One region of the Rothia sp. P13129 genome, then DNA from elsewhere that is predicted to be linked to it. Evidence: riboswitches for the same ligand, from Rfam matches in the RefSeq annotation. Region 1 holds a riboswitch; each other region holds the start of a gene.
What was found. Region 1 has a riboswitch for S-adenosylmethionine ahead of ACN081_RS08005 (nuclease PIN). Riboswitches for the same ligand answer to the same signal wherever they lie in the genome.
Positions count from the first base shown of each region.

Region 1 (13,756 bases):
CAAGAATATCCACCGTGAGGGTGCCTGCCGAAACAGCATCTATGATGGACTGTAAGTTTGTCCCTGACCCAGAGACCATCACCACAATACGCATGGTTCACAGTGTACCCCACCTTGTGGCGAAGCTAATAGTTCAATTATTTATATGACTTAAAGTATTTTGCGCATGAGAGAGCAGGCGCGAGGAATCCCTCAAATCTCTCAGAGCAGGTATCCTAGAGAGTATGTCTGTACAGCCTATGCTTCCTGAGAATGAGTCCTCCCCCATGGTTCAAGACGCAAAGCAGCGTCTTGACGTCTGTCATCGTTTGAGCATTGCTTTTGGCCTTTTAGGGTTTGTGTTCTCCTCGTATAGCGGGTGGTGGCTTATTGCAGCAGTGTCTTTTCAGTTAGGGATGATTATCAGCGCTGTTTGGGGCATGACGTATATTGCTCGGGCACGTGCGTCCTCAGGCACGTATGTGACGTTCACATTCTTTATGGTGATTGCGTTAGTGCTCATGTTTAGCACCGCAATACAAATAATTTTTATGGACCAAACAAACCAGTTTGCAGATTGTACCCGTCATGCTCTGACTATTGTCCGGCAGGAGCAGTGTAAAGCTGATTTAGAAGATAATCTTTTAGGGTCCTTACTCAAATAAAGCCGATATGGGCAGTTATACCGGGAGTTATAGGGGTACTGGTAGCAGTACTCATGGTGGTGGTTGTAGAGCGATTAGACTGGGACAAACAACCCCCACAATAAACTTCAAGATAAAACCTCAAGGTATTGTCTTCAAGCACATTTGATGATGCTCTAGATACATCCCATCAGCTCAATTATTTAAGTGAGGTTTTGTCACACCCTCAGAACGCCAAAAGCTCTGTGCCCAAAAAGCGTTAAGAGTCATCAGACTGCGACGAAGAACGACGTCGAGTTTTTGGACGGCGTATGACTCGCCCATGTTTAAAGTGAGTGAGGGTTTTCCCTTCAGAAGAATCCTTATCTCCAGTTACCTGATCGGCTGCAGTATCATTTTTTTGTTTCGATACGTCATCTTCAGTTGACGAAGCCTCTGTCTGAGCCTCGAGGTTTTCCTCTTCGATATCAGAAAACAATCGTAAGTTTTGGGCTACGACAGATTCAAAATCAGCAGTTTTTTGCTCCTCTTTTTGAGCCACCTCAGATAGCGTCATATCCGATAACGGTCCATCAGAGTCTTCTAAGAGACGACGCACAGCCTCGGAAGAAGGCTTATTGGTTTCATCATGCTGTTCTTCAACTTCTGCGATAGCAGAATTCTGACGAGAGTTTCGACGTTGTGCTTTTTTCTGCTCGCGGGCAAGACGTTTACGACGACGGCGCTCTTCACGGTCGTTCTTTAGCTCAGAAAAACGCTCAAGCTCAGTAATAGCGCCACGATGGAAGATAGGGGCCATCACCGATCCCATCATCACGCCACAAGCAATCCAACCGGCAGATAAAGCACCAAATAATAAAGCATCTGGCCCTAAATCAGTAAAACGTCCCATACCAAGAGAACCGCGCGATGCCCAACCGCATAACGCCAAAATGATGCCGGCAGGAATAGAAACAAAGATAGCTAAGGCAAAAGTTGATAGTGGCAAAGAAATCCAGCGGAAAGGAATTTTAAGAGAAAGCCACTCATCAAGATGGTCTTCGCCGGCGCGGAAGAACCACCAGCCAGCAACAATACCGCACAGCACAGGAACCGCAATAGCAATATAGCTCCACGGCTCATTGACCGTTGGTAAGGCACCCAGAAGAGGGAAAGCGGGGAGCACACCAGTAGAGTGTTCAAAGAAGTTTACGGAGGTATGTTCTCCCAATGAGAAACCAGCTCCGACACTCCAAGACATCGCCCAAAAAACTACGTTAGGGATAACACCAAGCTGTAAAAAGGTCAAAGCCGTATCGCCGATAGCACCAGCATCAAGCAATTGATAAATTGTGACGACATCGCTCCAATGCCAGAGCAAAGACAAGCTCAGTAATAGCCCTCCACAGCCAATAAACGCAAGAACTGCCACGATTGATGCGCGAAGAACCGTCCAAACATAAGAACCCGCCCAACGTGAGTACTGGCTAAACTGAGCAACCCATTCTGCAGCGTTAACACCGATCATTCTCGCCAAAGAACGAGACTCGTACCAGCCACCAAGAATAAGCCCTGATAAAACGACCCAACACGGTACAAGTGCAGAAGCTACCGGGTACGCTACCGCAGCAGTATCTGTTGTCAAAAGGCTCAAGCCCCCAGCACAGGCACTATAAGTGATAGCTCCGGTTAATGTTGGTATCCAGAATTGTCCCTCACGAGATGCTTGAGCTAAGACTCGTCCTGAACGGAAACATAACCATAAGGGTATCAGCGTTAAACCCAACGGGATAAAGCTCATCGTCCCCTGAATATCGGGGGTGTCTCCATACGGGGCAGAGATGTTCAGATGAAGAGGAACCCCATGGATTAGAAGCCACATTTGGCTAACTAAAACTGCCATAGCGTAGAGGTCACGCTGTTCAAAACCGCCGGTAAACCATACGGCACCCAGTAGTAGCACTACAGCAAAGCAAGAGTAGAAGGCAGTACGAAAGAGTTCGACAACCCCCTGTAGCCAGAGGGGCATCGGTATCGAACGTTGTTGAGGTTTCATCACGCTGGTTTTCATCGTCTTTTATCTTGTCATGAACTCTATTGAACTCTGAAGTTCACACAGCTTTTCTCATCCAAATGAGACATAAACCAAGGATTTTCTTCACCGCGTGCACCCCACTGAACCATACCATGTATGCCGGTCAAGACGCTAAGCTCATCACAGCCTACATCTTAAGATCATGCAAAAGACACAGTGTTTATAGTCCTCGCGCGGTGTTTTCATGCAACGGATTAACGGCAGGGACTCCCCAGCGACGATAAATATCTGCTTTAGAAGAAACTATTTCTAGCTGATGCACTTCAGCGGTAGCAGCCATGAGCCCTTCAAGTGCGGCGGTAGGCAATGGCGTATAAGGGCCTTCTGGTGAGGGGCGTTCTTCAGCACGAATTTGGCGACCGGCCCATGCCAAAGATACGTTCGTATCAACGTCGAGGACCTGCCCGCTAAAACGTTCGAGAAGTTCGTTAACCCACCGCTCTGTTTCAGGGTAGGGGTAAAGCCCTTTAAGTTCGCCTAGGCTAAGTGCTGATATGTACATCACCATATATGAGCGACGGCGAAGAAACGCAACGACCTGCGGATGTGGTGTGGCTTTGCGAATCTCTGCTAGTACATCAGAGTCTAGAAGTAGTCCTCTTATACTCATGCTGCTTGTAAGATACCGTATTCCTGGTTAGGGATACCGTGCGGATTAGGAGAGAGCAAAAAGTTAAGAAACTCAGAACGCTCATGGGAAATACGAGTGTAATCTTGAATGCTTACGGCAGCGTAACCGCCACGAGTTTGAGCAGAAGAAACAGGTTGAATATTGTGCTGAGGGCGAGCGGTGTTGTGCATGATACAACTGCGCTGAATGCGCTTTCCTTTCGAAGTGCTCTTGTCCGTACCAGCCTGCGTACTATGACGCGAATACGAACCGCTTCGTCATCCGAGCCACCCGTGAACATGGGGTTGGCGTTCAACTAAAGTCGGAGCTTATCAGTTGAAACTCTTGAAGCTGAATCCAGAATAACGCAACCACCACAAAAAACAAAGAGCTCAACCCAAAATATTTGAGAGATTTAGGCTACACCAGCTTTGGTGCAAGCTCATCCGGTAACCTAGAACATATATGCACCCTGCCAGCAGAGGATACAACCACCGTGAATGCACCATCAGCTTTCCCCAGAATCCCCGTCAGCGCAGCAAAAATTATCCAGCAAGTAGGACACCGCACCTACCTGCGCGGAAAACAATACATGCAAGAAGGCAAAGTCGCCCGATACTCCTACGACGCCCAAGCACACATCCTGACAGGAACAACCTACGGCGACGCAACAGACCCATACCTCAGCAAAATTGTCTTCCCCGCAGAACAGGTTGAAGGATCCCTCGCTTTCTCCGCACGATGCACCTGCCCAGTACGCACCGACTGCAAACACTCCGTAGCCATCATGCTCACCGCCATCGAAAGAGCCGAAAAAGTTAGCAAAGCTCAAAGTTCCACTCAACGCGTCACAGACGGACTCAGCGAAGAACAGCTCAAACACCACGGAATCACTACTGCACAAGAGCTAGCAGAACAACAAAAAATGTCGACATGGCGCAGAACACTGTCACAAACACTGGCGCAGCATCACCGGATACCCTACGAAAATAACAGCAATACCATCGCCGCTCTCGACCTCAAAATGCACGTTAACTCCCGCTTCGCACTCGGTAGCGGTCAACACAAAACACCACGTATCACCCTACAAGCACGCCCACTCGTCCAAGGTAAAAACAACCGTTGGATTAAAGACGGCATCAACTGGGAACACTTCCAAAAAGATTACACCGGAAAGACAAGCAGCCACGCCCTCCGACCCGAACACGAACGATGGTTGCGAGAGTTCTACTCCATCATCAGACCTTGGCAATCAGCGTATACTTCCCACCGCGATTGGGTAACACTTTCTACGGTTAACTCGTCCCTACTATGGAAAGTACTCAAAAAAGCAGAAAAAATAGCACTGCCCATCCTGTTAGAGGGAACACCCATCACTACGGCGCACACCGAAGAAGCCACGCTAAAAGCAGAACTTCACAGCTACAAAGACGGTCTACGCATCACACCAACACTCACCACAGGAGAAAATGCCTTCCTCGCATACTACTGCCACCCAATAGGCCAGCCCCGCAACGGATTCATTGCCCTCGGGCACAAAGCACAAGAACACTACAAAGCCACAGCACAAGCTGAACATTGGGAAACAACCCTACCTAGCGCCATCAATCCAACACGTCTCAACGACCGATACGCCGCAGCCGACCTCATTTTCATTCCCCTGAAAGAAACACTCAACGGCGCAGCAGAAACCCTTATCCGAGAAGAACATATCGAAATCCCCTCACAAGATATCAATAGTTTCTATCAAGAGTTCTACCCATATCTCACACGCAATATCAGCTTCTGCACCAACGACGCAACGATACAACCACCCCAAGTGCAACAACCAGAGCTAATTCTTCACGTCTACTTCGACAGCGAACAAACACCCCACGCCCACACCCGCTGGGAATGGGAATACCCTAAAGACCCGCTCAAGAACACACGAGATGAAAGCAACCTCGAATACTTCCCAGTACAGAGCACCTTATTAGACATCTATGAACAGCGCGATAAAAACTACGAAAATACAATCCTCGCGCAACTCAAAAATATCTACCCCGCATTACAGCTCACAGAACAACACTTCTACGACTGGGATGTTCAACAACTCACCGAATCGATACTGCCCCAATACCGCAATGTTCGTGGACTCCGCATCCAAACTCATGGACAAGAACCTCAATTCACAGAACTGGACGTTACCCCCGAAATCCAGATGAGAGTTGAACCAAGCGACACCCAAGACTGGTTTGACCTTGGAATTATCGTCACCATTGGTCAATGGACCGTATCATTTTCTACGATCTTTGAGGCACTCAACGCGGGGAAAAAACACATCCTTCTCGGTGATGGCAACTACTATCCCCTCAACCGACCAGAATTTATCAAACTACGTCAACTACTAGCCGAAATAGAAGACTTCTCAGAACCAGACCAACCACTTAGCCTCAACAAACACCAATTAGGGATGTGGGAAGAACTCGAAGATCTTGCCACCACCACACAATCATGCCAAGGATGGCAAGAAAATATTCACAGCCTCCTCAGCGACAAAGACAGTAGCGATAACGTACCGACTCCAGCAACACTCCAAGCACAGCTACGCCCCTACCAAGAAGAAGGCTACCAATGGCTCTACTTCCTGTGGAAACACCGCCTTGGAGCCGTCCTCGGTGATGACATGGGGCTTGGTAAAACACTACAAACTATTTCCATGATGCTCAAAGCCTATGAACAATGGGTCGAAGAGCTCAATAACAGCACCCCATCATTTGCTCCTTTCCTCATCATTGCCCCCACCTCTGTTGTTCCCAACTGGGTACAAGAATTAGAACGCTTCGCACCAGAACTTGAAGTCGCCGCCATCACCACATCCACTGCAAAATCGCAACAAACACTCACAGAACGTATCGGTCAGGCACAAGTCGTTATCACCTCATACACTCTGCTACGACTAGATTCCAACGCTTTTAACAGTTACGCACAAGAAACACCGTGGAACGGGGTCATTCTTGATGAAGCGCAATTCATTAAGAATGCGAGGACTCAAGCACACCAAATAGCACGAAAAATACCTGCACGTTTCAAACTTGCCGTCACCGGAACACCCATGGAAAACAACCTCATGGAGTTATGGTCTATTTTCTCTCTCGTGGCACCAGGTCTATTCCCCAGTGCACGAAAATTCAAAGACTATTACGTACAACCCATCACTGAAAGCAAAGACCACGAAAAACTCGAACAGTTACGGCAACGGATACGCCCGCTGATTCTCCGGCGAACGAAAGAACTTGTTGCCACAGAGCTACCAGATAAAACAGACCAAAGAATGCCCATTGCTCTTAACCCAGAGCATCGTAAAGTATACGATATGCTCCTACAACAAGAACGCAAAAAAGTTCTGGGACTGCTCAAAGATATGGACAAAAACCGTTTTACGGTCTTCCGTTCGTTAACAAAACTACGCATGATGGCGCTAGCACCTCATCTAGTCGACGAAGAGTACTCGCACATTACCTCATCAAAACTAGAGTACCTTCAGTCGTATCTGCCAGAAGTTCTCTCTCAGGGACACCGTGTACTGATTTTCTCCCAGTTCACCAGCTACCTTAAAACCATCGCAAAAGATTTAGAAGAACAGAATATTGAATTCTGCTATCTTGACGGTTCGACAAGAGACCGCGCAAAAGTTATCGAACAATTTGAGCGAGGAGAAAGCTCCGTCTTTCTCATCTCTCTCAAGGCGGGAGGGTTCGGCCTTAACCTCACCTCAGCAGATTATTGTTTCTTGATGGACCCGTGGTGGAACCCTGCAGCAGAGCAACAAGCCATCGACAGAATCCACCGTATTGGGCAGACCAGACATGTGATGGTTTACAGGCTTATTGCTGCGGGAACCATTGAAGAAAAAGTTATGGAATTACAAAAAAATAAGTCTGCACTCTTCGACGCTGTTGTTGATGATGGAGATTTCTTTAGCGAAAAGATGACAGCAGAACATATCCGAGAACTATTGAGTACCTCGTAGCGATGAGAAGAAGTGCGTTGTAACAACCACAATACCGCCACATAACAGACCAAAGATCATGGCAAAAAATGTTTCAGCGCACCATGCAAGCACGCTCAGAAGAGTACCGGAACTCCACGAGGTGAGAGCATGAACAAGGTATTCAACCGCGTGTTCTGGGGCGTGAAAACCGATATCTGCTAAACCGCTCAAGACGATATGCCCGCCCACCCAAAGCATCGCAAAAGTACCAAGTAATGAAATACCTTTCATCACAAGAGGCATTCCTGACACGAGCGCAGCGCCTATTTTCTGTGTCATAGAAGATTCACGGCGCATGAGCGCTAAGCCGACATCATCCATCTTCACGAGTACGGCAACAACACCGTAGACAAGTAGAGTAATCAGCACCGCCACCACGATGAGGGAGATAATACGAATAGCCCACGTTCCCTCATGAGCAATAGTGTTCATGGCGATGACCATAATCTCGGCAGAGAGAATGAAGTCTGTTCTAATCGCCCCAGAAATAACGTTTTTCTCGGCTTCTTCCCCAGCAATAATAGCGGGGGTTTCGGTCTCTTCTGCTGAGTGCGGATGAAATAACTCTAGTATCTTCTCAGCACCTTCAAAGCAGAGGTACAGACCACCTAACATTAACAACGGAGTTAATGACGCTGGCCATAACCAACTCAAAAAGATAATCAGTGGAAGAATAAAAAATAGCTTATTCCGGAGAGAACCAACCGCAATTTTACGAATAATAGGTAGCTCACGACGAGGTTCTACCCCGTTCAGATATTGGGGAACAACAGCAGTATCATCAACAACAACACCAATAGCGCGAGCGCTTGCTTTAGAGGCTGCGGCAGCGATGTCGTCGGTGCTTGCCGCTGTGAGTTTTACTAATGCTGCGATGTCGTCTAGGAGCGCAACTAGCCCGCCAGCCATGAGGATCTCTTTTCTTTATATCTGTCCAATAAGCTACTACCCCAAGAATACAAGGGAAGTTATCGTTCATTATTGTTCAAGAGTATTTTCGGTTGGATATCTCCACAAAGCTGGTTTCCAGTATGTCGCTAGCACGATAGCACCAACGCATATCACACCACCAATGATGGCTGTCATTGAGGTACCAAATAGTGCAGCTCCCAGACCCATCACACCAATACCGATGTTAGGCCCACCAGCAAGGGTCATGATGAAGATACCTTGAAGACGTCCGCGAAGCCTATCGGGGGTTTCTTGTTGAATGATAGTAGAACGGAATATACCGCCTACACCATCTGCCCAGCCTGCTACCGCTAACGCGCAAGAAGCACAGACAAGAGGTAACAGGTTTTCGTGCAAGGACTCGCTCGGAGAGCGTCCTTCTAAGAAGAATGCAATTGTGCCGAAGAAAACGAATCCTATCCCCCACAACACATAGCTCATTGTGAGGAAAGCTCCACGGCGTTGTATAGCTGATAGCCACCCCGAAAAAGTGACCCCAATAAAAGCCCCTAGTGCGCCAGCTGAGAAGAGCACACCGGCGCCAAGGTCTCCACCACCAAAGGAGAGGAGCACTAGAGCCGGAATGAGAGGACGGGCTTGGATACATATCATCGCAATCAAATCAACGATGAACGTCATCGCAATGACGGGGGTGCGCCGTACAAAATAAAAGCCTTCTACTACGGAGCGAAGACCACGAACCTTTGGTGTTTTTTCATCGTGTTCAGGAAGGACTGTAGGAAGTTTATATAGCGCCCAGATACTGACCAGTAGAGCAAAAACGTTAACAAGGTATGTGTAGTTATATCCGATAGAAGCAATGAATAAACCGCTGAGTAAAGGCCCAAGAGCCATGCCCAAGGAGCCAACGCTCATATTAAGTGCATTGGCAGATGCAAGAAGTTTTGGCGGAACTATTCGAGGGATAATAGCGCCACGAGCAGCCTGATTAATGGGGAAAAGTAATGATTCTAAAGCAACGAGAGTATACAAAACCCATTGGTTCTGGAGATTGATCCATGATTGCAAGGCAATGAAAAGGGTCATGAGCCACATGCCCCAGCTGGCGGTTAAAGAAACTTTACGACGGTCATAGTTATCGGCAATGACTCCTCCGTAAAGACCTCCTATGATAAGGGGTAACACCACAATAAAGCCGAGAAGCCCTACGGCGAAGGTGGAGTGCGTGAACGAAAAAATTTCTAGGGTGACGGCTGTTGATGTAATTTGGAAACCCAAACTAGAAAAGAGAGAACCAATCCACAGCCGGCGGTACTCGGGGAGTTCTTTGACCGGCGTTAAATCCATAAAAATTTTCGCCATGAGGGAAATACTACACTATGGCTAACCGTGTCTTATGCCGTCTATTTGCGCATCTTTTCAGGGGTTATCGGTGCGTTGATGAAGATTATCTGATGACGCAAAGAAAAGTAACACCAGCATTTTTGGGCGGCACTAATTCTATGATGAAAGAATAGACAGAAAATTTTACGCATAAAGTTTTCTGATTGATGCCGTTGAGCACACCTTCGAAAGGATTATCAGATGGCACAACAGCCTCTCAAAACATTTAATGATGGACACACCATCCCTCAGCTAGGTTATGGATTATGGCAGGTTGAAAACGACCGCGCAGAAGAAGTGACACAACTAGCACTCGATGCCGGATACCGACATATCGATACCGCAAAAATCTACGGCAACGAAACTGGTGTGGGCAGAGCATTAGCATCTAGCCACGTAGCTCGTGAGGATATCTTTGTCACCACCAAAATTTGGAATGACGACCAAGGGTACGACCAAACACTTCGAGCTTGTGAAGAATCCTTAGAACGCCTCGGGCTCAAAAGTGTTGATCTTCTCCTCATTCATTGGGCTTCTATCCATCGTGAAAAATATGTTCAGACGTGGGAAGCTTTCATTGAGTTGCGTCGTCGTGGACTAGTACGTTCCATCGGTGTCTCAAATTTCCCCGAACAACAATTACGCGAAATTATTGAGGTAACAGGGGTAACCCCTGCTATCCATCAAATTGAGTTGCACCCATATTTCTCTCAAGAGAAGTTGCGTGCAGTTCATCAGGAGCTTGGAATATTAACCGAGGCATGGTCTCCGTTAGGTCAAGGTGGCCAGTTACTCAGTGACCCTGTCATCACTGAAATCGCTCAAAAGCATCAGGCCACACCGGCACAAGTTGTTATCGCATGGCATTTAGCGTTAGGCAACGTTGTTATTCCTAAATCGGTCACGCCAGAAAGAATTGTGTCCAACTTTGAGGCTCTACAGGTACGCCTCGATGATGCCGATATTGAGGCTATTAACTCATTGACTCGTGCAGATGGGCGTATTGGCCCTGACCCGTCACATATCGAGTTCTAAGAGCAGCTTTTACCTTCTCAGGTGAGGCAGACGTCATAGGGCGTCTGCCTCTTTGAGGTTAAACTGCAACTAATACCACGCTATTTTTTAGCGCTATACTCCTCTTTTAGAGAGGTAATAATGCTATTTTGAGGTGATGTGTTCTAAGACTTTATGGAACAAAGCCCATGATGAAAGAAAAGAGCTGAGGGCATGAAAGAAAGTTTTTTTAAGCTTCTTCAGAATGAGAAAGTCCGTTTTCTCATTGTTGGTGGTGGTTGCTTTGTGCTTACCATGGTCATTAACTATGCCCTCAAATACACGGTTCTTACCGCAAAACCGACAACAGCTCTTATTTTTGCAACCGGAATAGCAAGTATTGTCTCGTATATTCTTTCTTCACGTTGGACGTGGCAAGGCTCCTCCGGAAAGCCAACGTTCGAGCAGTTCTTAGGCTTCTTTATTGTGACGGTCATCGGTATTGGGTTAAACGCTCTTCCACAGTGGGTATCACGCTATATATTTCATTTGTCGTACCCTAACATTTCGTTTCTGGCTCAAGAAATAGCGGACTTTATTGCCGGCCCTATTCTCGGTACAGCCCTAGCGATGGTCTTTAGATTTTGGGCACTTGACCGCTTTGTTTTTAAAGGTTACGAGGCTCGCAAAAAAGCAGAACTACACGAAGTGGTACCTTTCGACAGTGAGCAGAAATCACCTTCTGTGCCGATGGATGAAGGTTCTGTTCCGCCAGTGCAAAAGACCTCATAGAATTTAGAAGAGGTTATTTGGGTTTTTATGCTCGACGTTGCCGACGTCGAGCATTTTTCTTTGTAATAGAAGGTTCGTCTTCAAGCAGTAACGATAACGCTATACGCCCACGGTTTGTATCAACGTGGGTAACACGGACTTGTACAATATCGCCAGAACGTACAATATGGTGAGGGTCTTGAACATAGCTTGTGCTCATCTGTGAGACGTGAATGAGTCCGTCTTGGTGAACACCAATATCAACAAAAGCTCCAAAACCAGCGACGTTTGATACTGTCCCTTCAAGAATCATGCCGACTTTGACGTCATGGATGGTTTCGACACCTTCAGTAAAGTGCACAGTACGAAACGTTGGGCGCGGGTCACGGCCGGGCTTTTCGAGTTCATCCAAAATATCGTTGAGCGTTTGAGTGCCGAAACCCTCATCTAAATATTTTTGTAATTCCATCTTTTTTCGAACACTCGACGGTATCACTTCACCTGCAAGTACCCCAGCATCCTGAAGGAGACGACGAGCTAACCCATAAGACTCAGGGTGAACGGCAGAGGCGTCAAGAGGTTCGTCTCCTCCCCTAATACGGATAAAGCCGGCAGCTTGTTCAAAGGTTTTAGGGCCTACTCCAGAGACGTTTAGAAGTTCCTGACGGTTTTTGAAAGCACCATGTTCTTGCCGATAGTTCACAATATTTTGAGCTAACGCACGGTTCAGACCTGCAACATGAGAAAGTAATTCAACGGATGCGTTATTAACCCATACACCTACACGGTTGACGCAGTCTTCAACAGTTGCGTCTAAGGAGCGTCGTAGCGCATGAGCTGAAATATCATGCTGATATTGACCTACGCCAATAGATTGCGGATCTACTTTAACAAGCTCAGCAAGAGGGTCTTGTAGACGACGTCCGATAGAGACTGCCCCGCGCAGAGACACATCGAGCTCTGGCAGTTCTTCGCTTGCTAGAGCAGATGCAGAATAGACGGAAGCTCCTGCTTCTGAAACAGTAACTTTTTGTACAGAGATTCCCTCATTTTTAAGGGTGCTCAATAGTTCGCTGGCAAGTTTATCGGTGTCGCGAGAGGCTGTTCCGTTACCAATAGAAACCAGTTCAAGATGATGTTCTTTAACGAGTTCAGTTAAGGTATTCAGCGATTCAGCCCATTGTTTTTTAGGGGCATGAGGGTAGATAACAGTAGTATCGAGCACCTCCCCAAGTGCAGATAACGCGGCGACTTTTACGCCAGTGCGTAGACCGGGGTCTAAGGCGAGCACAGCACGTTCACCAGCTGGTGCTGCTAAAAGTAGGTCTCGTAGATTTGATGAGAACACATCAATAGCAGATTTTTCGGCGTGTTCTCGCAGACGAGCCCTTATCTGTGTTGCAAGGCGAGGGAGAATACGATTTTTCCAAGTAGAACGTACTGTTGATGCCAACCATCCAAGAACACGGTCTTCATCGCTGACAGTGTTGAGCACCTGCACCGGAATACCTAACGCAAAAGCGATAGCAGACTCATAGGTATAACGTTCTTGTTCGTTACGTTCACTACTTGCACGAAGTTTTGCGAGGTCGCTTTCACCTGATTGTTTTAAAAATTCTGGGGTTTGAGCTATTTCTATACGAAGCTCAACGACGCCCTCTTTCTCGGCTCTCATCAAAGCAAGAACACGGTGGCTAGGTATTTTTCTGAGCGGTTCAGAAAAATGAAAGTAGTCGCTAAATTTGCTGTCATGCTCTCTGTGCGCCGGAAGTACACGTGAGCTAATGACGCCATGAGACCATAAGCGTTCACGGAGTTGTTCCATCAGTTCGTGGTCATATAGCGCGTATTCTTCAAGGATGGCGCGAGCCCCCTCAAGTGCAGTTTTTGCATCTGGTACAGCAGTATCTTCTGGTTCTTCTGCACGAGATGGGCGAACATACGCTTGAGCGATTTGTTCTGCCTCTGCTAGTGGGACTTCGAGGAGGTCGTCGACAAGTGGTTCTAGCCCTGCTTCAAGTGCGCATTGTGCACGTGTTCGTCGAGCAATTTTATAGGGGGCGTAAAGTGACTCCAGCTCATTTTTTGTGCGTGCGGCAAGCACTGAGGCTTGTAAAGATTCTTCGAGTACACCACGTTGAGCAAGGAGTTCAAGGATTTTATGGCGACGCTGTTCTAGGTCTCTGAGGTATTCAAGTCGTTCTTTGAGTTCACGTAGCTGTGTGTCACTCATATTGCCGGTGTGTTCTTTACGGTACCTAGCAATAAAAGGAACGGTGGCGCCTTCATCAAGGAGCCGGATGCTGGCTCTGACACCGAAAATAGGTGCGCCTAGTTCACCAGCGAGCGTTTTTTCG
Region 1 covers NZ_JBLXYA010000012.1:2,342-16,097, forward strand. Annotated here, with positions in the region: gene purN (phosphoribosylglycinamide formyltransferase) at 1-94, opposite strand, end outside; gene ACN081_RS07990 (hypothetical protein) at 225-644, shown strand; gene ACN081_RS07995 (DUF6350 family protein) at 883-2,673, opposite strand; gene ACN081_RS08000 (plasmid stabilization protein) at 2,858-3,307, opposite strand; gene ACN081_RS08005 (nuclease PIN) at 3,304-3,498, opposite strand; SAM riboswitch class IV at 3,530-3,658, opposite strand; gene ACN081_RS08010 (SNF2-related protein) at 3,804-7,319, shown strand; gene ACN081_RS08015 (DUF808 domain-containing protein) at 7,302-8,249, opposite strand; gene ACN081_RS08020 (MFS transporter) at 8,319-9,614, opposite strand; gene ACN081_RS08025 (hypothetical protein) at 9,632-9,769, shown strand; gene ACN081_RS08030 (aldo/keto reductase) at 9,837-10,670, shown strand; gene ACN081_RS08035 (GtrA family protein) at 10,863-11,420, shown strand; gene ACN081_RS08040 (Tex family protein) at 11,446-13,756, opposite strand, start outside.

Region 2 (3,667 bases), on a different contig from region 1:
ATAAGTAAGTCAGCGCAAAAGCGTACTCCCACGCAATATCACGCCACGCAGTGTAACGGCCTGAACCGCCACCGTGCCCACCATCCATCTCAATCTTCAACAGGGGAGTAGCCGAATCAGCAGAGATACTCTCACGTAGCTGAGCTACCCACTTAGCCGGCTCAACATATAACACACGAGTATCGTTAAAACTCGTCACTGCAACAATCGGTGGATACTTGACGTGACGGATATTCTCGTATGGAGAATAAGACTTCATATACTCGTATACTTCGGCATCCTCAATAGGGTTACCCCATTCCTCCCACTCCAAAGCAGACAACGGAAGATCTGGATCAAGAATAGTCGTCAACGCATCCACAAACGGAACACCTGCGATAGCAGCACAATACTTCTCGGGAGCAAGATTCAGAACCGCACCAATGAGCAAACCACCAGCAGAAGCACCAGAAATAGCAATCTTCTTCTGATCAACCCACGGGCGTTGCCCTAAGAACTCCGTAACATCAACAAAATCAGTAAAAGTATTCTTCTTCTGAAGTTTCTTACCATCTTGATACCACTGGCGTCCCATCTCGCCACCACCACGAATATGCGCCACCACATAAATCACGCCACGATCTAGAAGCGACAACCTCGCTATAGAGAAATAAGGATCTATCGACACCTCATAGGAACCATAACCATACTGGAACACGGGATGCTGCTGAGACAAATCAAGATCAGCACGATGAATAACAGAAATAGGAATCATCGCACCATCACGGGCAGGTGCCCACATGCGATACGCCTGATAATCCTCAGCATGATAATCGCCTAATACGGGGGTCTCACGGCGAAGAATAAGCTCCTGAGTACGCGGAAAATAGTCATAAATTCGAGGGGGAGTCACCCACGACGTGTACGAAATACGAATGACCGGCGAATCAATAGAAACATGAGAAACACCAGTCGTATAAATTTCCTCCACAAAACCGGTCGGCTCACTAAAAACAACCCCCGCATTCGACTGCGAACGCAACAAGGCGCGCAAACGGTCTAAATCGGCAAGAAAAACTCGTACCGTCGTATTCTCACGAGCCGTCACCACAAGATGAGTTGACGAAAAATCAAACCCCTCAATACGCACCTCAGAACGATGAGGCATAACTTTAAGCCATAACTGACGGTACTGCTCAAAAGGCTGAGACGTTGGATAAGGGGCAAGCACAATTTCTGAGTTAAGAGCGTCAGCATCATGCATGATGAGAACATAAGGCACACCATCAATACGAATAGGCTCAACACCGTATTGCACACGATGCTTCTTACCAATAACCAACAAAGGCTCAGCCGACATATCTTGAAGCGGAACTAAACGAACCTCCGAAAACTCAGAAGAAAATGACGTAATAACGATATGAGTCCGGTCAGCAGAAAGAGCGCTGCTAAGCCACATCGCATTGTCATGCTCGGTGAAAAGAACACAATCTTCTTCCCCCGCACCAATACAGTGAGCCCGTATCTCATATGGGCGCCATGACTCATCGACAAGAGAATAAATAAGGGTTGATGCATCAGGAGTCAAATATGCGCCACTAAAAATGCCGGGCAAAGTCTCCTCTGAAAGAGTCAATGTCTCTAAATCTAAGAAATACTGGGTATAGCGTTCATCGCCAGAATCATCAACACCAAAGCTCAACAAAGAACCATCTAACGAAGGCGAAAAAGACCCAAGAGAAAAGAACGGCAACTCTCGTGCAAACTCATTACAATCAAGAATGACCTGCTCTTGATCAAGAGGAACACCCGCCTGAACCTGCGGAGGAGAAAACATCTCCACCTCACCACCGTCTACCAAAGCAGGCACACGACAAAATACAGGGTACTGTTCACCCTCAATCGTCCGCGAAAAATACCACCAATCTCCATGGCGAGAAGGAACAGAAAGATCCGTCTCTAAGGTACGCTCCTTAATCTCCTGAAAAATACTTTCACGAAGTGCTTGCTGTGACTGAGTGGACTGCTCTGTATAAGCATTTTCTGTATTGAGGTACTCCACCACCTCAGAATCGTCCTTAGCACGAAGCCACTCATAATGGTCAATAAACGTATCGCCATGATGAACACGTGAAGACTCCACACGCTTCGTAACAGGTGCTTGAGACATGAAATGTACCTCCGAAAAGAAAAATAGATAATGCGCCCTTAAAACAACGCGACATGAGAACTATTCTAAAGACAAAATATGACGAAACAAGACAAACTACCGCATGAGAACGTAAAGAAGAAGAAACGGCTCGACCCACAACAAACCACTCAGATACGATAACAATACGGTCAAGAGCGCTAATACCAAGACTCAGCTTATTAGCCGGCAACCCTCCACTCGCGGCGGGGTGCCACTGAGACAGACCCGGCACCAGAAAAACACTCTTAGACGGTGCAAGCGCGGGAGCAGTACGCACTACCTCCTCAACATAAGAGCCTGCACACCAAACAGGCAACACACTAGAGGAAACAACAGTGCAGATACAGCCCCAATCTACTACAACAATAGTTATTGGAGCATCTATGAGTACCCCAACAACACTCACTTACCAACACCACACAACCATCGAGACACTACCCCTAGAATCAGGGCACACACTACCCAACGCAACTATCGCCTACGAAACATGGGGAAACCTCAACAAACACAAAGACAACGCCGTGCTCATCTTACATGCCCTAACAGGAGACACCCACGTCGCCCACAACGAACACAACACTACTTACGGCTGGTGGGAAGAGCTCGTTGGAGCAGGAAAAACCATCGACACAAACACCTACTTTGTCGTAGCACCGAATATTCTCGGAGGCTGTAACGGAAGCACCGGAGCACACAGCACACACCCACACAAACAACCCCCACAACCATGGGGGTCATCCTTCCCAAGACTCACCGTACGAGACACCGTACACGCCGAAAAACATCTAGCAGAAGCACTCGGCATCACACAATGGGCACATGTTATAGGAGGATCCCTCGGAGGAGCACGAGCCTTAGAATGGGCCATCACCTACCCCGAAAACGTACGTCACTGCGCCGTCATCGCCTCCGGCGCATACACCACCGCAGAACAACTAGCCTGGGCACAAGCACAAAACCTTGCTATCCGCAGCGACCAACACTTCTACGGAGGCGACTACTACGATAAACAACCTCCCAGCCAAGGACTAGGGATAGCTCGACGCATCGCACATATCACCTACCGAACCTCAGAAGAACTCCACACCCGATTCGGACGCACACAACAAACACAAAACAGTACACAATACAGCGTGGAATCATATATGGACTACCACGCGCATAAACTCGTGCAACGTTTTGACGCAAATAGCTACCTCAGCATTAACGAAATACTCATGAGCCACGACATCACCCGAAATCGTGGAACATTACACCAAACACTGCAACGAAGCCAATGCACATGGACCATCGCCTACGTGCACAATGACAGACTCTTCTACCCAGAACAATCACATGAACTAGCCCGCGCCTTGCCCCAACCGGTACAAGCACAAGCTATCTACTCTCCAGCTGGACACGACGGATTCCTCCTAGAAACAAAACAACTACAAAAAATCCTAGAACCAGCTCTAAAACAAGGCAGAAAAACCCACTAACAACACGAAAAAGAAACAA
Region 2 covers NZ_JBLXYA010000007.1:92-3,758, forward strand. Annotated here, with positions in the region: gene ACN081_RS05790 (S9 family peptidase) at 1-2,149, opposite strand, end outside; SAM riboswitch class IV at 2,318-2,437, shown strand; gene metX (homoserine O-acetyltransferase MetX) at 2,554-3,648, shown strand.
Region 2: another riboswitch for S-adenosylmethionine. It lies ahead of metX (homoserine O-acetyltransferase MetX); the one in region 1 lies ahead of ACN081_RS08005 (nuclease PIN).

Region 3 (13,756 bases), on a different contig from region 1:
TTGGTTGAGAAGTGTCTGAAGCGGGAAGTAAACGATAAGTCCTAGTGCTACTGCTGCAATACCGCTATAGAGGGCACGGCGGTTTCTAATGCCGGAGACAAGAATTGTCATAACGTATGCGCAGAGTAGTCCAAGTACTGCTAGGAATGGAATGCCTAGTCCGGGGTGCAAGAACCAGTCGGTTACGGAGACGAAGAAAATGATGCCGAAGGTCAGCACGGCACCGAAGACGCCGAGGCTGATACGTGTTTTGAGTTTTCCGTAGGAGGCTGAGTACCAGAAGAGTCCGGCAACGAGAGAGATGAGCAGGTTGCTCATCAAAGATACTTGCGGGTCGGCAAGGAAGTCGTTGAAGCCAATCGCGAGGATTTCTTTGAGTAGTACTGCAATCCAGAAAGATGGCAAGGAGAAGAACAGGAAGCTTGCAAAGGTAATGGTGTAGTCAAGTCCTGAGTACTGGCGTAATGCTGAAACGATACCTAGGCTGATACCGATAAGAATTGCTAGGACGGTGGCAGCAAGAACCAAAATTAGTGTTTGGTAGATAGCGTTTGAGAGTAACTGTGTAACGGGCGTACCCGAGAGGTTTGTTCCGAAGTCACATTGTCCGATAAGGCACTTGGAGACGCCAGTAATCCATAGAACGTAACGGACAGGAATTGGCTTATCGAGGTTCAGCGCTTCAGTACGCTGAGCGATAAGAAGGTCTTTGTTAGGGCTGTTACTGGTACGTAGCTCTGCCAAAGGATCGCCAGACAGAGCGGTGAGTGTAAAGACTAGAAAGGAAGCGGCAAGTAGGATAAAGACCGCTGTTATTAGTCTCCTCACGGTATAGGTCAACATGATGATTCCTGAAGGGGTGAGTCAATGTGGGGAGAGTTTAAACGCACGGCGTGGATGCCCAAAAAGATGAGCATCCACGCCGCCGTTGGCGTATAGCACTCAGTGCTGAGCGCTATACAAGGAACGCTGCACCTGGGATAGTTGTGCTTTTATTACTTGATATCCCAGTCAACGATGTTCCAGGTTGCAGGGTACTGACCTGGTTTAGGATCGATACCTGAAATGGACTTGTTGTAAGCAACAAGGCTTGGGCTCTGGAAGAGAGGTAGGCCGTAGCCGTCTTTGAAGAGCTCGCCGTCAGCTTGGATGAGAACCTTCTGGATCTCTGCGTTATCGACGGTGCTCATCACTTTCTTAGCGTCTTCGTCAACGGTTGCGTTGGAGTAACCGGTGAAGTTAGATCCGCCGTCGGTTGCGAAGATCTGTCCGAGGGATTCGTGGCCTACGCCAGGGGAAACCCAACCGAAGATAGAAGCGTCGTAGTAGCCTTCTGGGCCCTTAGAAAGTTCGCTAGCCCACTGCTCAGAGCCAAGAGATTCAACCTTGAAGCCTGCCTTACCAGCTGCTTCTTTAATCATCTGGAAGGTATTTTCGCGGTTGCTGTTCTTGTTGTTGTAAAGAATCTTCACGGTAGGTGTTGCACCGTTGAGAAGTTCTTTAGCCTTAGCAATGTTTGCTTCAGGGTCGGTAGTGGGGTATTCGCTGGAGTTGTTCTGCTTAACAGCTTCTTCGTATGCTTTGCCCTGAGATACAACGAATAGTTCGGAGTTAAGAACTACTGCGTCTGGCTGCATAGGCTTGATGAGCTTGTCAACAACGTCCTGACGAGGGATGGTGAGCAAGAATGCTTTACGAACGTTCTCGTCTTTGAAGACATCAGAGTGGAAGTTCAAGTCGAGGTGATCGTAGGAGAGGTCTGGAGCAACGTGAGTTTCTGCGTTGTCCAAAGCCTTAGCCTGAGAGACAGTATCAATAGATGCCTGCGGAGTGATAACGTCCACGTCACCGTTCTTCAATGCCTGAATCTGAGCTGCAGCATCGGGAAGAATCTTGAGGGTAATTTCGGAGATAGCAGGCTTCTTAGGACCTTGGTAGTTTTCGTTTGCTACGAGGGTAACAGACTGGTTTTCGACAACAGCGTCAAGCTTGTATGGGCCGTTGCATACAATGAGGTCTTCGCTTGGCATGGTGGTGGTGTTGAAGCCGGTGTTCCATGCGTCTGCGATTTTACGTAGGTCTGCGTTCTCTTCACCGGGCTTAGCGTTCTTGATAACCTCTACGAGCTTATCTTCGTCCATGCCTGCGAGTTTAGCTACAACGTGAGCGGGGGTAGCGACTATGTCGTATGCAACCTCCCAGTCAGCAAATTTCTGTGGGTAGGTGAAGGTAATGGTCTTTCCGTTGTCAGAAAGAACGGGAACACCAGCATTGCCTAGACCAGCGGTGTCGCCAGCATAGGAGAAGTAGGTGAGGTCTTTTTCGGAGTCATCGAAGTGTCCGGAAAGAACAGCCCATGCCAAGAGGAGGTCGCCTTCACCGATTTCGTTACCGTCAGACCACTTCATGTCGTCTTTAACGGTGTACTTAACTTCCATGCCGTCGCCTTTATCGGATTCCTCATAGGTTCCGAACCAGTCGTTATGTACAACCTCAAGCTTATTGTTGATGGAGTAGAAACCGGAGGTGGTCATGTTAGCAATCATGCCGTTGGTGTCGACGTTACCGTCAGCAGAATTGCTATTGAGGGAGCTGAAGGTGTTCACGATTGCCATTGAGACAGATTTTGAACCCTTATCCCCGGAAGATGAGCTTGCGTTGTTTCCGGTGCTTGCACAAGAGGATAGTGCAAGAGCGGATACGGCTGCAAAGCCGATGATGGAGGATCTACGTGAAATGCGCATTCCTTCTCCTTTTTCAATATGAGATGTTGTGTGCGACTACCAGAGCTCATCGTAGATGAACGACAGGCAACCTAAGTGACTGGAAACACATGTAAGTTTCATTGTAAACAAAACTTAACCAGTTGTACATGAAGATACCCTAAAACGAATCTTTATTCATATGATGAGAAAAAGCTAAATAAAGGTAAAATTTTTATTACCAAACACAAGCAACCCTCTTTAACCCTAAATAATCAAACCAATAAATATCACTTGACTAGGTTTTATATGGGTTACATCAATAATTAGTTATTTTCTTCGTAAAAGATTTATGTTCTTTTTAAGTGCCGTTTAACACCCTCTCCAAGCCCAAAAAATAATATGGAATTAACATACAAACAGGCGTGGTGTACACATAGTGGACACTTAAAACACAGAAGCCGGCGAGGAAACACCCCACCGGCTTCATACAGCAAACCTTACATCTTATTACGATAATCAGCAGTTTCGCCACTAGCCTCAGCACGCACAGCACAAAGATTATGCGCAATCAGCTCCTCAGGATTCACCGGACGTCCACCCGCCGAATGAGGAGTAATCACCAAATTCTTCGTACCCCATAGAGGAGAATCCGAAGGCAAAGGCTCTTGCTTCACCACATCAACCGCAGCACCAGCAATAGCACCGCTCTCCAACGCCGCAATCAACGCATCCTCATCAACAGTGACACCGCGACCAACATTCACCACAAATGCACGAGAAGGCAACAACGCCAAACGCTGTTCGTTCAACGCATTCTCCGTCTCAGCAGCAGCCGGAAGAATCATCACCAAAATATCAGTCTGAGGCAAGTACTGTTCAATATCATCAACAGCAATCACGGGGAAACCAGCTCGTTCACCAGCAGAACGCGCCACACCCTGCACCTGAGCACCAAAGGCCTGAAATAAGCGGGCTGTGCTCTGACCGATAGATCCAAAACCCCAAATCAAAACACGAGCGCCCAAAAGAGTTGTGACTTTATCCGCAGGATGAAGCTCCTGAGGACCACCTAACTCCCCCGCCCAACGAGAATTATCTTGCTCCTCAGAAAGCAACGGCAAGAAACGCACAAAATTTAATGTCAAAGCCAGCGCATGCTCAGCAACGGTCAAAGAATGCAAGCCAATACCAGAACAGATAACCGCTTCATCACGGAAACCAGCTGCACGAGCCTGGTCAGGCCCAGCAAGAAGAGCCTGAACCAACTTCACCTGAGATAAATTCTTCGCTGCATCTTGCAACTGTTCATTAGTATTACCCCAGCTAATCATGACATCGGCATCATAGTGCTCTGCAGGTAAAAGCTCAGTAGGGTCATAAGAAACTAGCGTATCTTCTGCCTGAAGACCAAGCTTCTGAGCGTCCAAAGGAATAATAGTAGGAGCAAGGATTTTCATATCAAATCTTCCATATCACGAGAACATTAAACATGCCCTAAGGCACTCTTCTTAGATTATGTCCTAGAGCACACAGAATAAAAATATCAACACCCAAATTACGACAAATACATCCACCCAACACACATACCCTCGAAGAAATATAAGAAAATACACTCTTCTCCTCTGAAAAACTTTCTATAAAATAAATCTCGTGGACCCTCTTAACATCTTTGGACTAGCCCATCTACCTACGTGGTTAGCGTTAACACTCTTCATCCTCGATATCACCTTGCGTATTATCGCAATCTGTTGGCTACCCTATAACCGCAAACCCGTGGTTGCTCTCGGCTGGCTCATGGCAATATTCCTCGTCCCATATATCGGGTTTGTTGCCTTCTTGCTCTTTGGATCTTCCCGACTACCACGACACCGAAGAATCCGACAACGCACCATCAACGACATGATGAAAGAGATACTCGCATCCAAAAATGCTGATGAAGAATCCCGTTCCGTCCTCGGATCCCATGGAGAACTCCCTGAACCAGCACGAGTAGCAGCGAACCTCAACTACAAGCTCGGAGCGCTCCCCCTCGTCGGTGGCAACACTTTCACACTCATCAAAGATAACCACCAAGCTATCCGACAGATGACAGAAGAAATCAACCGGGCAGAACGATACGTACACTTCGAGTTTTATATTGCCGCCTACGACAACACCACCAAACCGCTATGGGATGCGCTTCTTGCAGCACACCAACGCGGAGTACTGGTCAAAATCATGATCGACCATTGGGGCTCTCGAAAATACCCCAATTGGAAAAAACTCTGCAAACTCCTTGATGACTCCGGAATCAACTGGCAGCTCATGTTGCCCTTGAAACCATTCCAAGGTAAATGGCAACGACCAGACCTGCGTAACCACCGCAAAATCGTCATTGTTGACGGTCGTATCGCATTCTCCGGCTCACAAAACGCTATCGACCGTTCCTACAATCTACCTGCCAACCTCAAAAAAGGACTCGTCTGGCAAGACCTTACATTCTCATGCACAGGACCCGTTGTTGAAGAACTTAACGCCGTCTTCATCTCAGACTGGTACTCCGAAACACGAGAACTACCACTGAACGAAATCGAAACAGCTATTCCCCGTGTGCACAGCGGAATGTTGGCACAAATTGTTCCATCGGGCCCCGGATTCGAAACGGAAAACAATCTACGCCTCATCAACTACCTCATTTACAATGCAGAACGACGCATCGTCGTCTGCTCCCCCTACTTCGTCCCAGAAGAAACACTCTTACAAGCACTCACCAACGCAGCACTATCAAAAATTGATGTCACCCTCATCGTCTGCGAAAAAGGAGACCAGTTCCTACCCAACATGGCTCAACGCTCCTACTACGAGAAACTTCTCCATGCCGGAGTCACCATCAAACAATACCCCGGGCCAACCGTATTGCACTCAAAATACATGTTTGTAGACGACCACCTCACGTTCATCGGCTCATCCAACATGGATCCGCGCTCATTTGCGCTCAACCTCGAAGTATCCACCTTCATCGTTGATACAGGAATGGTTAAAGAGTTAGAAAGTATCTCTGAAGAATACATCTCTCAATGCAAAACCCTCCGATACGACGAATGGGTTGCCCGCCCCAACCGTATCAAGGTCGTAGAAAATATCTGTAGGCTCTGGTCATCGCTCCTTTAAAAGATGAGGGTTCTCTCTGATATACCCCTTACACCAAAGAGAACCCTCACACGGCGAATCATGAGCAGAAGAAAAACTCTTATAAACGCTCTGCCTGATTCTGAGCCAAGCTCAAAAACTGACGGGCAGGAGTGTCAGCAGCGTTAGGACCACCAGCAAAAGCGCCACGATATGCTGCCGCAGGATGACGCTCATTCACACGTGTATGCCCCACACCAAAAAGATTCTCACGCAATGTATGCCCCTCATACTCCGTACGATACCGGCCCCGCTTTTGAAGCTCAGGAACAACAAACTCCACAAAATCCTCAAAAGAACCAGGCGAAACATGGTACGCAAGGTTAATACCGTCTAAATCACCCTCATCAATCCAGCGTTCCAACTCATCAGCAACAGTCTGAGCAGAACCAATAATCACATCGCCCATACCACCAATAGCGCAATGACGAGCAATATCAGCACGAGTCCACTTCTTCGTCTGAGACTGCAAAGTAAAAGGCGTCAAAAAGGATTGGATGGACTCCGTCTTGACATACTCAAGAATCTCGTCCTCATCAAATAGTGAAAGATCAACACCAGACCAGCCACCAACAATTCCTTGAGAAGACTCTATATCCACATATTTCACATAATCCTGATACTTCTGCTGTGCCTTCTCGTCAGTTTCATCAACTACCACCGAAAGCATGGCAAGAATCTTCACGTCATCACGACGGCGTCCGGAACGCTCAGCCTCATCACGGATACGAGAGGTCACATGCCTGGTCAAATCTGGACGTAAAGCAGAAATGAAAATCGCTTCGGCATGTTTTCCAGAAAAAGCCTGACCGCGAGAAGACGCACCAGCCTGAAAAATTACGGGAGTACGCTGAACAGACGGCTCGGTCAAAGAAATTCCAGGAACTTGAAAATACTTGCCTTGATGCAAAATAGGATGAATTTTCTCAGGATCTGCAAAAATTCCGCGCTGACGGTCACGTAGCACCGCTCCGTCTTCCCAAGAGCCTTCCCATAACTTATAACAGACGTCGAGAAATTCGTCAGCAATTTCGTATCGTTCATCATGCTCAATCTGACCGGCAAGCCCCTGATTCTCTGCCGCAGATTGAAGATAAGAAGTCACCACGTTAAAACCAACACGACCACCCGTTAAATGATCTAACGTTGCATAAGAACGAGCCAAAGTATAAGGCTGGTTATAGGTCACGGCAGCTGTCACTCCAAAACCAAGATGTTCCGTGACCGCTGCCATCGCCGAAATCTGTAAGAACGGATCACCTACCGGCACCTGTGCACCATCACGAAGTACGGGTGCAACAGAATCCTTATATACGTCGTATACGCCCACCACATCAGCGATAAAGACCGCGTCAAAAAGCCCTTTTTCGCATACTTGAGCTAAATCTGTCCAATATTTAATGGTGTTATATTCATCGGCTCGCGAGCGCGGATGACGCCATAATCCGAAGCTTTGGTGGCTTGTTGTGGTCATATCAAACGCGTTGACAACGATACGTTTTTTAGAAGAAGACGGTGTCGTAGTGGGTTGTTCTGTCGTGGCGGTATGAGTTGCCATAAGTTTTTCCTTTGCGTTCTTAGAGGAGAGGGCACTCCTCTATGAGGCGTGGCATATTGAGAACCATATTTTTCGGTGTTGATATGCCCGACGCATAGGCGCCGTATTTGCCGTTGTGATTATTTTGAGCCGGATCTTCATCTGGGGCACCCCGCTACGGGAAGAGGGTTGCCGTCCAACAAGCCAGAGCTTGACGTTGGAACTCGTGATCGCTGGGTTTAGCTTATAAAAAGTTCTTCTTGGCACCCAAGAGCTTCAGTGTTTATTGCGGTGGGTGACGTTCGCTAAGGAATATGACTCTATGCAACGTGATGTGTTCATCTGCTGGCAATGGAAAGTAACGTCTAGATGAATGTGTACGGAAGGTATTACGGTAGAACTCGTCTAAACCATCCAGAGCGACTGAGAGACCTGGCTCTAAGACGTCGCAGCAACCTCGCTTATGCGGTGGTGCTAATGCCAGAAACGATGGGAGTATCTATGTCGTATTGTTCGTCTTTTTCTTATTCAGACCCTCGAAATCAGGTGCAGAATCCGGCAGATGTTTCGGATCAAGAACGTATTGATTTTTGGGCAAGGCAGGCTCGAGAACGTCTTAGTTGGGGGAAGCTATGGGATGAGGATAAAACGCATGAGTTTATTCCTCCTCGTTTGGTAGACGTTCGTGAAGATGGTGTTCAAGAATTTTCTGTTCCAACGATTAAGTGGTTTGAGGGTGGTCAGCTCAACGTTGCCTATAACTGTGTGGATAGGCATGTAGAGCAAGGTTTTGGCGATAAGGTTGCGCTTTTCTTTGAGGGTGAACCTGGTGATCGTGAAGCTATCACTTATGCTCAGTTGCAACGCCGTGTGGCTCAGGCGGCACATGGTTTAGAGCGTTTGGGTGTGGTTAAGGGTGATCGTGTTGTTGTTTATTTGCCGGTGATTCCTGAAACTATTATTTTTGCTCTTGCCTGTGCGCGTATTGGGGCGATTCATTCTCTTGTTTTTGGCGGTTTTTCGGCGGAGGCTTTGAAGTTTCGGGTAGAGGATACTGGTGCCAAGGTATTAATTACAACTGATGGTCAGAATCGTCGGGGTAAGGTTGTTCCGGTCAAGTCGATAGCGGATGAGGCGTGTTCGTCTGAGAATAATATTGAGCATGTGGTGGTGGTGAACCGTACCTCAGCTACCGAGCAGGAAAGACAGCGTGTTCCGTGGTGTTTGGGGCGAGATGTTTGGTTTCACGATTTGATTGAGGGTGTTCCAGATACGCATGATTATTCATTGCATGATGCTGAAGATCCGTTATTTATTATTTATACGTCGGGGACAACGGGCCGACCTAAGGGTCTTGTTCATACTATGGGCGGGTATTTGACGCAGACGGCGTATTCTCATGCGTTACTTTATGATTTGTTGCCTGATGTTGTTGATGCTGATGGTGTGCTTCGTCCTGATGAGTTAGCTACTTGTAATGATCGGCAAAAAGTTGCGGATACTGTTCATTGGTGCACAGCCGATTTGGCGTGGGTGACAGCTCATACTTATGAGATATATGGGCCGTTGGTCAATGGCGTGAGTCAAGTAATTTTTGAAGGTACACCTGATACTCCTACTTTTGAACGGCATTTTGAAGTGATTGAACGCTATGGTGTCACAAACTATTACACGGCACCAACGTTGATTCGTTCGTTGATGGGGGCTTTCCCGCATGGCCCAGAGTCGGGAAAGTATGATTTTTCGTCGGTTCGTCTTTTGGGTTCTGTGGGTGAGTCGATTAATCCACAAGCTTGGTATTGGTTACGTGAGCATATTGGTTCTGGTCGTGCTTCCTTTATTGATACGTGGTGGCAGTCTGAGACGGGTTCAACGATCTGTTCTCCTCGCCCGCATGATCCTCAGTTTGCGCCTGAGGGAACTTTTGAGCAGGGTACTCCAGGTATAGCTGTCAAACCAGGTTCTGCTACTCGTGCTATTCCGGGGGTTTCTGTGCGTGTTGTTGATGAGCGCGGTGAGCCGGTTCAGACGGGGGCTCAAGGGTTCATTGTGGTTGATAAAGTGGGCCCTTCGATGGCTCGTACTGTGTGGAAAAATCCTCAGCGTTATCTTGATTCTTATTGGAGACATTATGGGGAGCGTGGCTGGTTTTTAGCTGGAGATGGCGCAAAGCAAGATGAGGACGGGGATATTTATATTCTGGGCAGGATTGATGATGTTATTAATATTTCGGGTCATCGTCTTTCGACAATTGAAATTGAGTCAGCTTTAGTGCGTCATGAGGCTGTGGTTGAGGCTGGTGTTTGTCCTATTGAGGATGAGTTGACGGGGCATCAAGCAGTAGCTTTTGTGACGCTTAGTGATGAGGGTAAGGCGTGGTCTTCTTCTGAGCTACGTGAGGTATTGGAGTTGCATATTCGTTCTGAGATTGGACCTATTGCAAAGCCTAAAGATGTGGTGGCGGTTGCTGAGATTCCTAAGACTCGTTCAGGGAAGATTACTCGTCGTTTGTTGTCTCAGTTGTATGAGGGGAAACCTCTAGGAGATACGTCGTCTTTGCAAAATGATGAGGTGTTGCGGGATATCGCTCAGGTTTTGGCGTGCTCATAAGACTGGGTAAAAAATTCGTGGTTATTTTAGGGTACGTATTCACTCAATAACATCACACTATTGTTTCCTTATTATTCGTATGGTTAGAATCTTGCATAGTAGGACATCTACGAAAGGTACTATCATGGAAAATATCCTTACTATCCGCTTTGAAGATGATGCTATTGCGTATAAGGCGCTATCTGAGCTTCGTTCTAATGCCCCAACGTACCGCGTTTTAGTGGGTGGAGTTGTTGTTGTAGAGAACGGAAAAGTTACAGCCAAAGACGGTTTTAACTATGATTCTTCTGTTCAAAGCAACTGGGCTTTCGGCGGAATTATTGGTGCCGCTATCGGTATGTGGGGTGGCCCAATTGGGCTTCTCCTTTACGGTGGTGCTGGAGCATTAGCAGGCTCCATGATTGATTCCACTGGTGCGGTTAAGGAAGCAAGACTATTTGATAAAGTCACTCGTTCTCTAGCAGTGGATGGAACAGTACTTGTTCTTCTGGCTCAAGAATCAGATGATCTTCTTGATAAATATCTGCAAGGTCTTGGCGCGGTAGATGTTCAGCGAGATAGTGTTGCTGAAGTTCAGGCCTCTATTTTGCAGGCGGAGAAGGCTCGTAAAGAGCTTGAGAAACAAGCTCAGAAAGAACTTCACGAGCAGAAGCGTGAAGAGTTCCGCCAGAAAGCTCACGAGAAGCATGAAGAGGTTAAAGAGAAATTCCATCATTTCTTCTCTCATACTTCTCATGACAAAGATTCTGCTAAGAGTAGCGAATAATCCTCAATAATTTTGATGATAGAAGAGGGCGGCTTACCATACGTGGTGAGTCGCCTTCTCGCCGTATACCACCTGTACTGGTGGTCTGTACATGCTGTAGCATGTATCGGTATTTATTGAAGTCATTCTATCGATATGAAACATCAGAAAGAGGCATGCGTATGCAGGTATGGGATCCAAGCGTGCTCTTTAGAGTGGTCGATGTAGCAGCAGTTGTTGCTAATGGTTTGCTCGGTGGCGCAGTTGCTCGCGCATTCCGTTTTGATGTTGTAGGTTTTATCCTCTTAGCGGTGCTCTCTGGTATGGGTGGAGGGCTAATCCGTGATGTTCTTCTTAATACTGGGTTACCCGTTGCATTGACTGATTCTGCGTATTGGGCTGGTGCCCTCATCTCAGCATTGTTGGCGTACTGTATCGATTTGGGGAGTCGTTGGGCTAACCGTGTTTTAGTTGTTGTGGATTTTCTGGGTATGGGTTGTTGGGCCGCTACAGGAACTATTAAATCTTTAGGCATTGGGCTTCATTGGCTTCCGGCTATTGCCCTCGGTGTGGTGACCGCGGTGGGCGGTGGTGTATTGCGAGATATGATGGTCAACCGTGTTCCAGCTATCTTGGGAGGTAATTCTCTCTATGCGACAGTAGCGGTTGTTGGCGCGGCAGAGACTGCTCTATGTACGACACTTTTTTCTTCTCCTAATATTGGGATGGGAATATCAATTATTTCGTGTCTAGTGTTTGGTCTTCTTGCGCACACGAGGCGTTGGCAGTTGCCGGAGCCTGTCAAACTTTCTGTTCCTCGACCACGTTTCAGACGTAAAAAACCTGAGACTCACACGATTGCTGGTGAAGGCTGGACACCGGGGAATCCTCTTACCGAGAATTTAGAAGTTATTCCGATGAGTCAGGTCAAAAGAACATCACACAAGTAATGACATACCTGTTTTTAACGGTGATACGTGTAGAACCCCGCAGCTAGTCTGCGGGGTTCTACATAGGGTTGAGGTGTTGTGGATGGTAAGAGGTTTTAGCCGTCAATATCCCTAAATTTTGTAGGTGACGACGTTACTCAAAGCGAGCGCTCCGCCGTGTGCGGCATCTTGATAACGCCCAAAATGAACATAAGGCCCACGGTAGGAGGTGTCGGCGATGGGTGTAGAACGTGCCCCCGCAACATCAATAATGATGTTTGATGGTCGGACGATAATTTTGCCGCGAATATCTTCACCGGCAACAAAAGGTTTACGAGGGCGTAGCGTGACCAGTGGCGTCAAGTCTGATGATCCAGCGTCAACACGTAGTAATTGAACCACGTCTCCTGAGAGGTACGAGCCGTTTTCGTCCATGACAGATGCACCGGGGCGGATAGCTAGAACGTATCCGCCGCCACGGGGGTTGGTGGTGTCGAATTTTGCGGCGATACCAAAGGCTGAATCGTCTTCTCGCCCGAAGGCAAGATAACCGTATTGCCAGGTGGTGGTGGGGAGTGCGTCTTTCCACTGCATTGTGAAGTTGATGACGTAACTATCAGCGGTGGATGTGCGGTGAGCTAATGGGCCTAGAAGGATAGAGTCATCATAGGCTTGTTGATGGACGAGTTCACCGTTTTCCCAGCAGGGTAGGTTCACAACGTCTTGTTGTCCAGCCGGTAGCATGCCGTGTAGTCGTCGGCCTTGTTCTAGGGCAAGGTTGGGGCTTGTGGTTCTTCCGCTGAGCCAGAAGGGGTCTGGCGACATGAATCCGCGAACACCTAGGGACGCAAAATGTTCTTGTACCCAACGACGGTGAGTTTCCCAGACGATAACGGGTTTTCCGAGGTTGATAATTTGTGATATTTTTTCGTCGCTCATGGAGTCTTCGGTACGTCCGATGACGGTTTCGAAGAAGGGCACTCCCAGCATGTCGACGTTATCTGATGATGCTAATTGTGCGATGTCTTCGAAAGAATCGTGTGCGTCGAAGTAGCACCATGTGGTGAACCCTGCTTCTTTTGCGTACCGAATGAAGCCGTTGTCGCCGTCGAATCCGCCTTTGCCGTTGCGAAACATTTTAATGACGACTTGGTCTTGCATCCCGCGGGCAGTTAGGAGTTCTAGTAACTTGGGTTGTCCGGCAGAGTCTTTTGCTTCGATGAAGAGAACAGCGGAGCCGCCTACGGATTGGTAGGGGCCACCAGCTTCGGTGGCGAGGATGACACCGAGGGCTTCTTCGAGGGTGGTGATGTGCACGAGGGGTGTGTTAGGTCCGAGGAAGTCTCTCATATCGATGAGGGGGCGTTTGACTTCGGCGAGGGTACTGGTGCTGACGTACCCTGTTTTTTCGGTGGTGGTGCGGCGTAGTGCGTTGTCGTGCATACAGACGAGTTCTCCATCGGCGGTGGTACGCACTGATATTTCTACAGCTTGAGCGCCTTTGAGGATGGCTTGTTGATAGGCGTAGGCGCTGTGTTCAGGGTTGACGTCTCCTGCCCCACGGTGGGCTATGACGAATTGTTCTTGTGAGAGGAACTGTTCAACGAGTGTGGGTTGTGGTTGTTCTTCTGCGGTGTGGTTCTGTTCTTCTGCGTAGGCTGTTGTTGTGGCTGCGCTGAGTCCGAGTGTTGTGGTGGCTCCGGCTACCCAGCGGAGTGCGGTTCGACGGGATAAGCCATGAGAATGTTGTGGTATCGACATGGAGACTTTCTAAAATATGGGGTTATAGGGCCCTTAGATATAAGGGTAGTGTGGTCAGTTAGTTTTTACCAGATACGGTATCTGGAAAGATTATTCTCTCAGATAATGGTCTTGATGAGTTTTATCTCGTGATGTTTTTCTAGTTCAGGTTTTTCCCTGATTACGGTAAGGATTCTTTTGAGAAAAACACAGAGTTACGTTTTTGATTCTCAAAACTTTTTTATTTTACCAATGGTTTCCAAAGAAAAATTTTCAGTTTTAGAGTTCATCATGAAAGCTGTCAAAACTGAAATCACGATAA
Region 3 covers NZ_JBLXYA010000005.1:35,907-49,662, forward strand. Annotated here, with positions in the region: gene ACN081_RS04815 (ABC transporter permease) at 1-843, opposite strand, end outside; gene ACN081_RS04820 (ABC transporter family substrate-binding protein) at 996-2,744, opposite strand; gene ACN081_RS04825 (phosphoglycerate dehydrogenase) at 3,203-4,162, opposite strand; gene cls (cardiolipin synthase) at 4,356-5,855, shown strand; gene ACN081_RS04835 (LLM class flavin-dependent oxidoreductase) at 5,935-7,431, opposite strand; SAM riboswitch class IV at 7,530-7,642, opposite strand; SAM riboswitch class I at 7,818-7,906, shown strand; gene ACN081_RS04840 (AMP-binding protein) at 7,912-10,020, shown strand; gene ACN081_RS04845 (hypothetical protein) at 10,145-10,786, shown strand; gene ACN081_RS04850 (trimeric intracellular cation channel family protein) at 10,948-11,715, shown strand; gene ACN081_RS04855 (glycerophosphodiester phosphodiesterase) at 11,827-13,455, opposite strand.
Region 3: another riboswitch for S-adenosylmethionine. It lies ahead of ACN081_RS04840 (AMP-binding protein); the one in region 1 lies ahead of ACN081_RS08005 (nuclease PIN).